DNA from 3 places in the Paenibacillus sp. FSL W7-1279 genome. Region 1 is predicted to be linked to each of the others. Evidence: riboswitches for the same ligand, from Rfam matches in the RefSeq annotation. Region 1 holds a riboswitch; each other region holds the start of a gene.
The links. Region 1 has a riboswitch for ZMP and ZTP ahead of rpiB (ribose 5-phosphate isomerase B). Riboswitches for the same ligand answer to the same signal wherever they lie in the genome.
Positions count from the first base shown of each region.

Region 1 (4,493 bases):
GGACCTGACTGGGAAAATGAGAGCATAGCAATCTGGCCAGAATGTTCATAGCTCCTAAAAGGACCCCACCTGCATCAGGCGGGGTCCTTATATCATAGGCTTCTTACGCGAAGGAAACTGTGATTAATATTTCATTTCAGCATAGAGAGGATATTGATCGGTAAGCTCAGCCACCAAACGGCCTGCTTTTTCAAGCGTTGCCTCGTCTTTCGGCTGCTTCAATGTCATGGCGATAATTTTCGCGATGTTCACCATCGCTTGCTCATCCATACCGCGGGAAGTAACCGCAGGGGTACCAATACGGATACCGCTCGTTACGAACGGGCTGGTCGGATCAAACGGGATGGCATTCTTGTTCACGGTAATCCCGATGGAGTCCAGAACCTTCTCCGCGTCTTTGCCGGTGATGTCCAGATTACGGGTATCCACCAGCATCAGGTGGTTATCGGTTCCGCCGGAAACGATGTTCAGGCCTTCCTCGATCAGGGTATCGGCCAGCACTTTCGCGTTCTTCACGACATTCTCTGCATACGTCTTGAAAGACGGATCCAAGGCTTCGCCAAGCGCAACGGCTTTGGAAGCAATCACATGCATGAGAGGCCCGCCTTGGGAGCCGGGGAATACCGCTTTATCAATCGCTTGCGCCCAAGCCTTTTTGCACAGAATCATACCGCCGCGAGGTCCGCGAAGCGTCTTATGCGTCGTTGTCGTTACAAAATGGGCATGCGGAACCGGATTCGGATGAAGACCTGCCGCAACGAGCCCTGCAATATGAGCCATGTCGACCATGAACAACGCGCCTACGTCATTGGCGATGGCAGCCAGCTTTTCAAAATCAATAATGCGAGGATAGGCACTTGCACCCGCCACGATCAGACGAGGGCGATGCTTGAATGCCGCTTTGCGGACTTCGTCGTAATCGATAAGGAACGTGTCTTCTTGCACGCCGTAGGCAACGAAATTGTACAGAAGGCCGGAAGCGTTAACCGGGCTTCCGTGAGTCAAATGGCCGCCATGGGCCAGGTTCATGCCGAGCACGGTATCTCCAGGCTTCAGGGCTGCCAAATATACCGCCATGTTCGCTTGGGCACCGGAGTGCGGCTGAACGTTGGCATGCTCGGCTCCGAACAATTCTTTGGCGCGGTCACGGGCGATATCTTCCACGATATCCACACGCTCACAGCCACCGTAATAGCGTTTGCCAGGGTAGCCTTCCGCATATTTATTCGTCAGCACCGTCCCCATTGCTTCCATAACCGCTTCGCTGACAATATTCTCAGAGGCAATCAGCTCAATGTTGCTGCGTTGACGCTTCAGCTCCAAATCCATCGCTTCCAATACAGCCGGGTCACTCTTCCGCAAATGTTCCATCATGTTCATATCCTCCCATAATCCATCGTTATTTTTTCTTGCAAACTTAAAACTACAAGTAGTCATCATTGAAAAAGCGAGTTCTCATTCGAATCAATCGCACAGCGTGGAATCATCCCTCTGCTCGAGTCGGTACACCGCACGTTCTCCGCCGATCAGCTTGGGGCGGGTATAAGCCGCAGTTACGCGCGCCTCCCCGATATAACGCTCGGTCGGCCGGAATGGAACCGCCACTCTCCGCAAATGCATGCCGATCAGCGTCTCGCCGATATCGACACCCGCATGGGCTTCAATCGATTCCGCAAGGCAGGGCTCCTTCATGCTGCGGTAAGCTGCAGAAGCCATCGACCCGCCCGCACCCGGAATGGGAACTGCCGCCACTTCCGTCAAGCCCAGCCGCTCGAGCAGCTCGCGTTCCATGACAAGCGCACGGTTCAGATGCTCACAGCATTGATAGGCCACCGCGAAACCGAATTCCGCTTGAACCGCGGCAATGCCCTGGAGAAGCCGCTGCGCCGTTTCAAGAGCGCCACCCGTACCGATTCGGCGTCCAACCACTTCACTGGTGCTGGCTCCGATGACCAGCACTTTACCCGGGCCTAAATCGGCCGCTTCGGCCAGTTCGCGGACAATACGCGCTGTCTGTTCGTTCAAGGAAACCTTGGAGATATCCGTCATGACACAGTCCTCCCGATGATTTTTTCACAGAAGATGCTTCAATCCCATATCACGATAGCCGCAGCTGTATTACGCGTTCACTTATCGCGATTCATTCTTCAGGTAACGCTCCTCGATGGCCTTGATCTTGTTCACGCGGCCGACATGGCGCTCGCCATGACTAAAATCCGTCGTCAGCCATGCGCTGACGATTTCGGCAGCAAGTCCGGGACCGACGACACGCTCACCCAGCGCAATCACGTTGCTGTCGTTATGCTCGCGCGTCGCTTTAGCTGAGAACACATCATGTGTCAGCGCGCAGCGAATGCCCGGCACCTTGTTGGCCGCAATGCTCATGCCGATCCCCGTACCGCAGATCAGAATGCCGCGGTCCGCTTCACCCGAGACGACCTTCTCGCACACCGGAAGGGCATAATCGGGATAATCCACGGAGTCGGAACAGCCGCAGCCCAGATCCTCCACCTCGTGTCCAAGACCCCGAATGACTTCCACGATCTCCTCTTTCAGACGAATGCCGGCATGATCCGTACCCAATGCAATTTTCATCTATGAAAAACCCCCTCGTATGTTCGCTTTTGCGTTTTAGCTTGTTTCATTATAACCCAAATCGGGCGCAAAAGACGAAAAAAGAGCAGTCGGCGCACGTATTGTGCTCCAAATGCTCTTTGCCCAGGCGACCGGCCGTATATTCCGATGCTCCATCGTGGTTTCATCCACTTCGTCGCCAGTTACACCGGATCATTTGTTTTTCACCTTCATCTTAAAGCAATACCATGCGAAAGGCAAGTGGCTTTTTAGCCCAATGGCAGGCTTTATATCTCTAAAAGCTAGACTTAGTTATGCCGATCCGCTTCCAGCTTGTCCAAAAGACGGAACAACGCCGTCCGTATCTCTGCGGCCGTCGCTTCATATTCCTCCCGCGAGCCTCCAAAAGGGTCGGAGATATCGAAGCTCGGGATGCGCTGACGCAGCTCGATCAGACGCTCCCGGTCACGGTCGCTGACATCGTGGCCCAGAGATCTGGCCAGCTCAAGCGCTGCATACAGACTATCCTGCTCCCGCAGATCGTCCAGCACCCGGCGGTCATCCTCAACAAACTCTTTCAGCGTGTGCATCTTGTCTGCGGCGTGCGGGAACTGCCTTATAGCATACTGCTTATGCGACTGGGTCAGCGTCAGAATCAGATCCGCCCATTCCACCAGGTTCGCGGTCAACGGCTTGGACACCAAGCGTTCCTGGATATCCTGGTCTCGCAGGATGGATTCCGCATGATGGGACACCGGCATTCCGTCCACGGCCGAGACGCCGGCGGACTTCGTTTCCAGCGGAATGCCCCGTTGTTTGGCAAGCTTTCTCAGCATGCCTTCCGCCATTGGACTGCGGCAGGTATTTCCCGTGCAGACAAACAGTATATTTTTCACGGTCCGTTCCTCCCGTTCGTAGGTTCTTTGGGGCTATTGTAACAAATATTGCGTCAAAAAATAAACATGGTGCCAAAGATAACCAAAATCAGTCCGCCCAGCATTTCACCGTACTCCCCCAGCTTATTGCTTACCTGACGGCCAAGCAGCAAACCGAGAATGGACAGCAAACCGCCCACGACCCCGAAGGAAATTACGATTAACAGCACATCATCCACAAACATTCCGAGCGAAACGCCTACCGAGAAGGAGTCGATGCTGACGCTAAGCGAAAACAGCAGCATGCCTAAAAATGCGGTAGGATGTATTCGCTGCCCTTCTCCGCCCCGCAGGGCGTTATACATCATATGCCCGCCCAATAAAAGCAGCAGCCCGCCGGCAGCAAGCCCTGTGACGTGGCCCAGTAACATGCCAACGTAGCGGCCGGCAAATAAGCCCAGCAGCGGCATCAACATGTGAAACAACGCGATCATGAAGCTGATGCCCAGCATATGGCCTAAGCGCATACCGCCTCTCATTCCAACTCCGATTCCAAGCGAAAATGCGTCTAGCCCGAGTGCAACCGCCATCAGCAGAATCGCCGCAAGCTGTCCCGATTGGACAGACGCCTCCAGCATGCCCATTCCCCCAAGTCCCATGGTCTTGTACACCATATGCGGACAAGGGGTAAATGATGCCAACAGCGTTCATGCGGCAGCTTTAATTCACCTCGATGATGTGGTGTCCCGCGGCCTTCAGCAGCCGGTTCATGACGGCTGCTCCGAGGCCCTGCTCCGGGCACGCTTCGGCCAGGATGAAGGTTGCGCCTTCGTCATCGAACCGGCGCAGGCCGGCGTACAGCCGGCGGGCCGCTTCCTCCGGCGCGGCCAGGCTGCCGAGCGAGACGGCAACGTCCGCGCGGTAGTGACCGATGTGCTCGTCGAACGACAGCACGCCGGTCACCTCCCCGCGCCGGGCAGCCGCCTCAAGCTCGGCCGCGATGCGTGCCGAAACGGCGTCGGCACGCGGGCCCTGCACCACGCA
Region 1 covers NZ_CP150215.1:6,972,775-6,977,267, forward strand. Annotated here, with positions in the region: gene glyA (serine hydroxymethyltransferase) at 124-1,374, opposite strand; gene MKY82_RS31640 (TIGR01440 family protein) at 1,465-2,049, opposite strand; gene rpiB (ribose 5-phosphate isomerase B) at 2,131-2,595, opposite strand; ZMP/ZTP riboswitch at 2,710-2,791, opposite strand; gene MKY82_RS31650 (low molecular weight protein arginine phosphatase) at 2,883-3,470, opposite strand; gene MKY82_RS31655 (manganese efflux pump MntP family protein) at 3,524-4,087, opposite strand; gene MKY82_RS31660 (L-threonylcarbamoyladenylate synthase) at 4,170-4,493, opposite strand, start outside.

Region 2 (4,493 bases), 2.4 Mb from region 1:
TTCATATACGACAGCCGTTCCTGTCTGATCGCCCCTTTGGGCGCCGATAACGAACCGGTACATGTCTTCGTCTTTCCATACCTTCGGATCCCGAAAATGCTCGGTATATCCGTCCGGCACATGGTCGATCAGCGGCTTATCGAGCTTCGTGACCGATCCATCGCGGTTCATCACGGCCATGCATTGATAAGATTGCCTGTTCCATTCCTCATCCCGGGCATTTCCGGTATACATCAGATACAGTTTGTCGTCTTTCACGATTCCGCTGCCCGAGTAAGCGCCATAAGCATCCTGCGGGTGGCCAGGTTCAATGGCGATGCCTTGGTTTTGCCAATGCACGAGGTCTTTCGAGGATGTATGGTACCAGTATTTCAAGCCGTGATACGTACCCAGCGGAAACCATTGATAAAATAAGTGATATTCCCCGTTATAATAAGAAAACCCGTTAGGGTCATTCAGCAAGCCCATGATGGGCTGTATGTGAAACCTCTGCCTCCATTCGCTTAATTTCACTTTCTCCTTTAAGGAGGAAAGCTCTTCGGGAGAAGCCTGATCCAGGCGTCGGTATTTCAGTTCTCTGTCCATATCTCTTCTCCTTATAAATGGGCTTACTAAAAAAATCTAACTGATCATGCTATGCGTGAACATCAGCCTAACTCACCTGTAGTGGAACCGGTTCCAATCAGGAGTAAAAATAATGAACTCAGCTCCAATACCAGGCAAAAGCAGTATTGGAACCGGTTCCGTTATTTTCAGTATAAAATACCTATTTTAGATTGTCAACGCTTTCGCGATGAATCATATCGCAGCTCATAACCGTCAGGAAATCCACAGGCTCGTCGTTGACCAGCTTCATTATATGCTGTGCGGCGAGATGGCCCGCTTGGGAATATCCATATTTAACCGTTGTCAATCCAGGATGAATCACCTCGGTTACGTCGTATCCGCCAAATCCGGTAACGGAGAGTTCGTTCGGAATTTGAATGCCCTTCATATGAGCCGCTTTCATAACGCCTAACGCGATATTGTCAGTAGCGCAAACCACGGCAGTTGGCAGCGTTCGGTTCGACTCAAAAATGGACCATGCGGTCTTTACACCATCCGACATCTTAAATCCACTCTCATAGAGATCCGCTTTCGCCTCACTATCCTCGCTTACCGCTTTCAGAAACCCTTCCTTCCGCTGAACTCCGACAGCAACGTCTTGTTCCGTCACCCCGATATAGGCAATATGGCGATGTCCCTTGGACAGCACATACCGGCCCATGTCATAACCCGCGGCATAGTCGTTATAAATCATGCTGTGAACATCCTTATGCTGCTGTCCTAACAGGATGACAGGGATGCCGATCTCTTGAATCGCGGCAAGATGGGTATCCGTCACTTGAGTCGCAAATAAAATAATGCCAGATATTTTTTGCCTGGCGAGATCATACAGCGCTTCAATCTCCCTGGTTAAGTCCTGGCTTGCATTGATAATAAGAAGCTGATAACCGTGTTTCCTTAATTCTTCGTCCATGCCGGCAACGGTCTGCGATGCTGAGAATGAATCCAGACGCGGTACAATGGTGCCGATCATGCTGGTTTTCTTCGCTTTCAAGCTCTGTGCAAACGAATTCGGAATATAACCGGTTTCCTGAATGACCAGCTCAATTTTTTGGCGTGTTGCATTGCTGACGGAACCTCCGTTCAAGAAACGGGAGACCGTGCTTTTGGCAACCCCGGCTTTTTTGGCAATATCTGCAATCGTGTTCTTCATTCGGTGCTCCCGGGAGCCGCTTGCGGCGCTGCAACGAACAGTTGTTCCTCCACAGCTCCTAGTTGGGCAGCACAATGGATCATGTTTCGTTTGTGCATGAATCTCTCCCCTTCGTTTTCGCTTTTTCCTAACTATACCATGACGTCCAGGCATCCGTGAAATGGAGACTCCAAGCCTATTATGGCAGGAGCCATATCTTTTCCAAGCTCCAGACTCTTACTAGGAATGAACCGATTCGAAGGGGATTTATTCATGGGCGCATCTTAATTCATATGCAAATTGTCTGTGGTTTTCCTTCAGGCTTGCACGGTTCGCTCGGCCGATTCGACGGTATGCTTCAGCAATGTAGCAATCGTAACGGGGCCGACACCTGCCGGTACCGGTGTAATCGCAGATGCCACCTTCGCGCAGGCTTCATAATCGCAGTCGCCGATATTCCCTTTATTGTAGCCGGCATCCAATACAACGGCACCCGGCTTAATCCAGCTCCCTTGAATGAAATTAGGTTTGCCTACGGCCGCAACCACGATATCCGCCTGGGACACAAGCTCCCCGAGGTTCCTCGTTCTCGAGTGGCAGATCGTAACGGTAGCATTGCGATTGAGCAGCATCATCGATACCGGCTTACCCAGAATCGGACTGCGTCCGACCACCACGGCATGCTTCCCTTCGATCGGCAGATCATAATAATCCATAATCGCAATAATCGCGGCAGGCGTACAAGACGGATAATCGGCAAAACCAAACGCATTTTGCGAGAAACCGAGCGTGGTTACTCCATCCACGTCTTTTTCAATGGCTATGGCATCAAAAGCCGCCCGTTCATCGATATGATGCGGCACCGGATGCTGCAGCAGAATACCGTGGACATTCGGATCCTCGTTCAGCTCTTGTATCGCGGCGATCAGATCCTCAGTCGAGGTCGAGGTCTCCAGCACCACTTTCTTGGATATGATGCCAAGCCGCTCGCAAGCATTTCCCTTCATCCGTACATAGGTCGCCGAAGCAGGATCATCGCCAACCAGAATCGTTGCCAGACAAGGCGTTATCCCGTGCTGCTTCAATTCCTGTACCTTCACCGCCAGCTTTGCCTTAATATCATCGGATACCTTTTTTCCATCCAAAATTACGGGTTCCTTACTCATGCTAATCCGCTCCTTCGCCATTGTATTAAAAACATAAAGAGGCAAGGCGACTAATCGTCTCCTTACCTCTTGCCCAGGCGTACGGCATATGATCCTATGTGCTCCCTCTTGGTACCCCAAGCTACGCCAGTAACACACAGATAACTTTTTTAAATATACCACGACTTTGGACTTCGCGCTACCGGTCATGAAGTTCACCTATTAAATCGTAATCTTTTTGATTAATTTGCAAGAATCGAGTATGTTGCCGATGGTACAAGCATAGAATGTCCTAAGAACAATTCGCTCCAGGAGGCCTTGAATGAAATATCCGGTAATCTTCAAAATGCTGCCCTTCATGATTCCGCTTGTCTTCGTGATACCGGTCTTGACGATATGGCTGCAGAACGATTCAAGTCTAATATCAAGCCGTGACATACAGCAGGTAAAAACGGTTTTTACGGGCATTTTCCTTGAGGCGCTTCCTTTTGTGCTGCTTGGAGTGCTGCTGTCGTCCCTTCTTCAGCTGTTCGTTAAAGAACAGTGGGTGCGTCGGATCACGCCCAAAAACCCGGTCATCGGCGTCCTGTTCGCTTCCATGCTGGGGATCGTGTTTCCCATCTGTGAATGCGGGATGATCCCGGTCGTCCGAAGGCTGATGCTTAAGGGGATGCCTGCCTACATCGCTGTAACCTTTATTCTCAGCGGACCTATCCTGAACCCCATTGTGTTCGCTGCGACGTTCATGGCCTTCCGTTCGCATCCCGAAGTGACGATCGGCCGGATGGGACTGGCTTTTACAGTCGCGATAACGGTAGGTTTGCTTGTCTATGTTTTTTCAAGGAACAACCCGCTCAAGCGTTCCTTACAAGAGTTTTCCGAACAAGATTCCGCCGTTGGTGAACGCAAGCTGCACGAGCATCCCAAAACCTGGAGAAGCCTGTTTGTCCACGCCGGAGACGAATTGATCGAAATGGGCAAATACCTGGTTCTTGGCGCATTCCTGACAGCCTGCATCCAATCCTTCATTCCTAGAGAAGAGCTGCTGGCATTGGGGAACGGTCCCACCGCTTCTTACCTGTTCATGATGGGGTTTGCTTTCATCCTGTCCCTCTGCTCGACTTCGGATGCCTTTGTAGCATCGGCGTTCACGCACACCTTTACCGTAGGTCCGCTCGTATCCTTCCTCGTGCTCGGCCCGATGCTGGATTTCAAAAGCTTACTCATGCTGTCGACTACCTTCAAGACTAAATTCGTGATCGGTTTAAGCCTGCTGGTAATGACCCTTGTCTTTATCGGCTCTGTAGCCGTCAACGCTCTTTTGGGTGGATAGCTGCCTAAGGATGAAAGATTGACGAAAAACCAAACGAGATTACCGGGACCGTTTAGGATCATCAGGTATCCGCTTGAGATTGGAGGTGATTGGGAGGATGAAGTCCAGTTTGAGGATACGGATTCACTATACGCTCCGGTCGCTGCTTGTTGCGGCTCTCGCCGCTTATATCATGCATCTGAATGCTTCAGATGCGCTCGAATATTACCTAGCGCCACATATGCAGACCCTGCTGCTTCTCTGCCCGGTTCCGTTGTTGTTCATTGCATTCGGGATG
Region 2 covers NZ_CP150215.1:4,574,254-4,578,746, forward strand. Annotated here, with positions in the region: gene MKY82_RS20280 (sucrose-6-phosphate hydrolase) at 1-585, opposite strand, end outside; gene MKY82_RS20285 (LacI family DNA-binding transcriptional regulator) at 767-1,759, opposite strand; gene MKY82_RS20290 (tetrahydrofolate dehydrogenase/cyclohydrolase catalytic domain-containing protein) at 2,056-2,904, opposite strand; ZMP/ZTP riboswitch at 2,969-3,048, opposite strand; gene MKY82_RS20295 (permease) at 3,206-4,216, shown strand; gene MKY82_RS20300 (TIGR03943 family protein) at 4,314-4,493, shown strand, end outside.
Region 2: it holds a riboswitch for ZMP and ZTP, as region 1 does, so the genes downstream of both, MKY82_RS20290 (tetrahydrofolate dehydrogenase/cyclohydrolase catalytic domain-containing protein) here and rpiB (ribose 5-phosphate isomerase B) in region 1, are expected to answer to the same signal.

Region 3 (4,493 bases), 2.6 Mb from region 1:
TCAGCAGGACTGTCCTCTTACCTCATTGTAAGTGACCCGCTGCATATGAAGCGGGCGATGATGATGGCGGAAGATATGGGATTGGAAGCCAATCCTTCGCCCGCAGCCCGGAGCGCGTATCAGAGCCTGAGAAGCAAAGTTCCTTTTCTAATCAGAGAAGTCTTTTATTACATCGGTTATCAACTGGCATCACCATTCCGATAATATGTATGCGTTATAAAGCCGGTAAATGGATCGTAAAGGTTGTCCCATGATTGGGTATGCTCTCTACATTCATCGTACCGCCATGATTATGAATAATGTTCTTGGTAATCATCAGTCCGAGTCCCGTCCCGGTGTCTTTGGTCGTAACAAAGGGCTGTCCCAGGGATTGGATTTGTTCCTGCGTCATGCCAATCCCTTCGTCCTGCACGATGATTCGAACCTCTTGAGCGTTGTGCAAAATGTCCAAGGTAATGGTTCCCCCTTGATTCATCGCTTCCATGGCATTTTTCAGCAGATTGATGAACACTTGCTTGAGCTGGTTTACTTCACCCTGAACGAAGACCGGTGCCATCGGATAATGAGGGATGATCTCGATATTTTTGAGGGCTGCTTGAACCTTCATAAGGGTAATGATCTGTTCCATAATGGCAAACACGTCGATGGGTCCGCTGACATGAACGCTCTGCGGTTTCGAGAGCACCAGGAGTTCATTGACAATGAGTTCGATGCGTTTGAGCTCCGATTCAATGATTTCAAAATAGAGCTCGTTGCTTCGTTCCGCAGATCGCAGCAATTTTACAAATCCGTTAATCGAAGTTAAGGGATTCCGAATTTCATGGGCAATGCCGGCGGCCAACTGGCCGGCGGTGGTCAGCTTCTCGGATTGCATCACGCGATCTTCTTCCATCTGCTGCTCTGTGATGTCCTTGAAGATTCCGACGGCCGCTTTCTCGCCTTCATAATTTATGATCAACGTGAATCCCGTGACCATTTTCTCCTGCCCGTCCAGACAGCGTATCCGATAATCGACGCTTCCGATCTCTCCGCTCTCGGCATATTTTGCCCTGCGTTTCATCAGTTTGTTATGGTACGATGCGTCGACTACCACGTCGGTTGAAATCCCGAGGACGTCACGGGGATGCGCAGCATTAACAAGTCTGAGCGCGGCAGGATTAACATAGTGGACAATGCCTTTTTTTGTTATGAGTACGGATAAGGGGAGTCCTTCCAACAGCTGCAAAAACGAATTTTCCTTCTCGTTTAGCTTCTGTTCCTTCAGCTCCAGCTGCTTCATAAGTTGTCTCAGCAAGGTTCGATCTTCAAACTGTACCAAGCAGCCACGGAAATTCTGCGCCAGCTCCTCCTTAACGCTGATACGTACACTGAGGTATACTTCACGATCGGATGGATGGTGGTAAACATATTCAAACTGGGTTATGGATTGCTGTTGATCTTGAGTGGCTCTTGCGTTCCAAACCACTTGATTCAATAAGGCGCGAATGCTGCTATCTTCTTGTGGCGCCCCGGCAGTTAACTCCTGCTGTGAATATCCCAATAGATCACTTAGTGCCGAATTGACCTTAAGAATCGAACCATCAAGCGATATCATTGCCATTCCGATTACGGCTTGTTCAAAGGCAAAATCATGATTGGGGTTGGAATAGGGCAGCACAGCAAGTCTCCTTTCAAATATCTGACAGGAATGAATTTATCCATATTATATGTTGGACCCTATCATTCATCAATCCTTTAAAGCGATAGATCAATAACGAAATTTCTCGTTTTGGCGATAAATCCACCCTAAGAAGTGGCTTTCGCAATCGCTGAAGGATGCCATCGATATGCTGAAGTCTAAATCCTAATGTCGCCTTACGGTGATATTGCAATTAACGGGAAGATTAAGTATGATTTAAATAACAATGTATAGGTTTATGTGTAACTGGCGTAGCATGGGGGACCATGAGGGAGCACATAGATGACGACGGCCGTACGCCTGGGCAGAGGTAAGGGAAGCTTATTTCCCTTACCTCTTTATTATTTTCTGCTTTTTTATAAGTCTCTGAAACTACGAGAAGGGGATAAAACAACGATGTTAAAAACGAAGAAAATACTGCTGCTAGGTTCGGGAGAACTCGGAAAAGAAGTCGTGATTGAGGCCCAGAGACTGGGTGTTGAAACCGTAGCGGTCGATCGTTATGCTGACGCTCCTGCCATGCATGTTGCCGATCACAGCCATGTCCTCGATATGCTGGATGGGGAGAAATTACGCGCAATCATCGAGCTGGAGAAGCCGGACCTGATCGTACCCGAAATCGAGGCGCTCGCTACTTCGGAGCTGGTTAGACTGGAGGAAGAGGGGTACCGGGTTATTCCTACTGCCAGAGCTGCGAAGCTTACGATGGATCGTGAAGGGATTCGCCGGTTGGCTTCCGAGGAGTTGGGACTGCCTACTGCAGGCTATCGATTTGCCGATACTTATGAGGAATTTAAACAGGCTGTCCTGGATATGGGCTTTCCGTGCGTAATTAAACCGCTGATGAGTTCCTCAGGCAAAGGCCAGAGTGTATGCCGCTGCGAAGGGGATATCGAGTCCTGCTGGAACATCGCGATGGAAGGCGGCCGCGTGCAGAACGGCAGAGTGATCATTGAGGAATTCATTACGTTCCAGTCAGAGATCACGCTTTTGACCGTTCGCTCCGTCAATGGAACAAGCTTCTGTGCGCCAATCGGTCATATTCAGGAGAGCGGGGACTATATCGAATCCTGGCAGCCGCACAACATGTCCGATGAGCAAATGGAGGAAGCTAAATATATTGCAAGGACGATTACCGACGAGCTTGGCGGATATGGATTGTTTGGTGTTGAATTGTTTCTTGCTGCGGATAAAGTGTATTTTAGCGAGGTGTCTCCGCGACCGCATGATACCGGCTTGGTTACGCTGGTGACGCAAAATTTATCTGAGTTCGCGCTTCACGTCCGTGCCATTCTTGGTTTTCCGATCCCGGAGATCGAATTGATAACGCCGGGAGCCAGCCGTCCGCTGAAAGCTGCGCGAGAGCTGGAGAACTACACAATTACCGGTGCTGAGCAAGCACTGGCTGTTCCGAATACGCAGCTGCGCATTTTTGGGAAACCGGTGACCAAGGTTGGAAGACGGGTCGCAGTTGCGTTGTCAACCGGCGGCACATTAGAGGAAGCGCGTTCGCGTGCGAAGCAGGCTTTGGATGAACTTGCTATTGAGGAAGCCTAATCATTACCGATTCTTAGGGTGGTGCATCCATAATCTTCTGAAAAAAGGTCAACCGATTTACCGGTTGATCTTTTTTTCATTGAAATGATTTCGCGGATCAAAACCCGGTATGAACCGTTCTGACCATAGTGACTTAGTTTTGTTAGTGGTTTGATGATAAATATGCAGAAATTTATGTTCTTTCATGATAAGATACACAAGAATACAAACGACCCTCACCCATTATAATGTTTTCAAGGCGCTGCTCTATAGGCTTTATAGCGTTATATTATCTAATAAATATATAGAGGAACGTTTAGTGACGGCATAGGAGAATCTACATGAGAGACATGACGCAAGGAAGTCCGATCAAGCTGATCATCATGTTTACGATCCCGCTTTTAATCGGAAATATTTTTCAACAATTTTATAATATGGCGGATACCCTGATCGTTGGGCGCACCATTGGTGTGAACGCACTTGCGGCCGTTGGCTCGACCGGCAGTATTTTGTTTTTTGTCATTGGCTTTGCCCAAGGCTTGACGGCAGGTTTATCCATCATAACGGCGCAGCGTTTTGGCGCCAAGGATATCGCGGGCGTTCGCAAAAGCGTGGGAACGAGTATATGGATTAGCCTTGTATTCACGGTTTTCCTGACCATTGTGAGTGTCATATTCACGAGGCCTGTCCTCGTCATGATGAACACGCCGGCAGAAATCCTGGATGATGCTTATTCGTACTTAATCGTCATAAATTGGGGTGTTGGGGCAGCCGTCCTGTTCAACCTGCTGGCGAACCTGCTCAGAGCGCTTGGGGACAGCCGGACACCGCTTCTATTCTTGGTGGTCGCAAGCATTCTGAATATCGTACTCGATCTGTTATTTATTCTCGTATTCAAGATGGGAGTAGCCGGAGCAGGGCTTGCCACGGTGGTATCGCAGCTGTTCTCCTGCCTGCTCTGCTTGTTATACATTCATAAAAAGGTTCCGCTTCTGCAATTCAAGAATGCTGATTGGTCCATCGATTGGACGTTTATACGCCGGCATATGTGGGTCGGTTTCCCGATGGGCTTCCAAGCCTCCATCATTGCAATCGGTGCCATCATTCTTCAGATTACGCTTAACGGTCTTGGGGCAACAGCCGTAGCCGCATATACTGCGGCTCAGAAGATTGACATGCTCGCTACGCAGCCCATGAGTTCCTTTGGCATTACGATGGCGACTTTTGCGGCCCAGAACTTCGGTGCGAATCGCATAGACCGAATCAAGCTTGGAGTTAA
Region 3 covers NZ_CP150215.1:4,398,865-4,403,357, reverse strand. Annotated here, with positions in the region: gene MKY82_RS19455 (YdcF family protein) at 1-204, shown strand, start outside; gene MKY82_RS19450 (ATP-binding protein) at 215-1,657, opposite strand; ZMP/ZTP riboswitch at 1,911-1,991, shown strand; gene purT (phosphoribosylglycinamide formyltransferase 2) at 2,075-3,235, shown strand; gene MKY82_RS19440 (MATE family efflux transporter) at 3,556-4,493, shown strand, end outside.
Region 3: it holds a riboswitch for ZMP and ZTP, as region 1 does, so the genes downstream of both, purT (phosphoribosylglycinamide formyltransferase 2) here and rpiB (ribose 5-phosphate isomerase B) in region 1, are expected to answer to the same signal.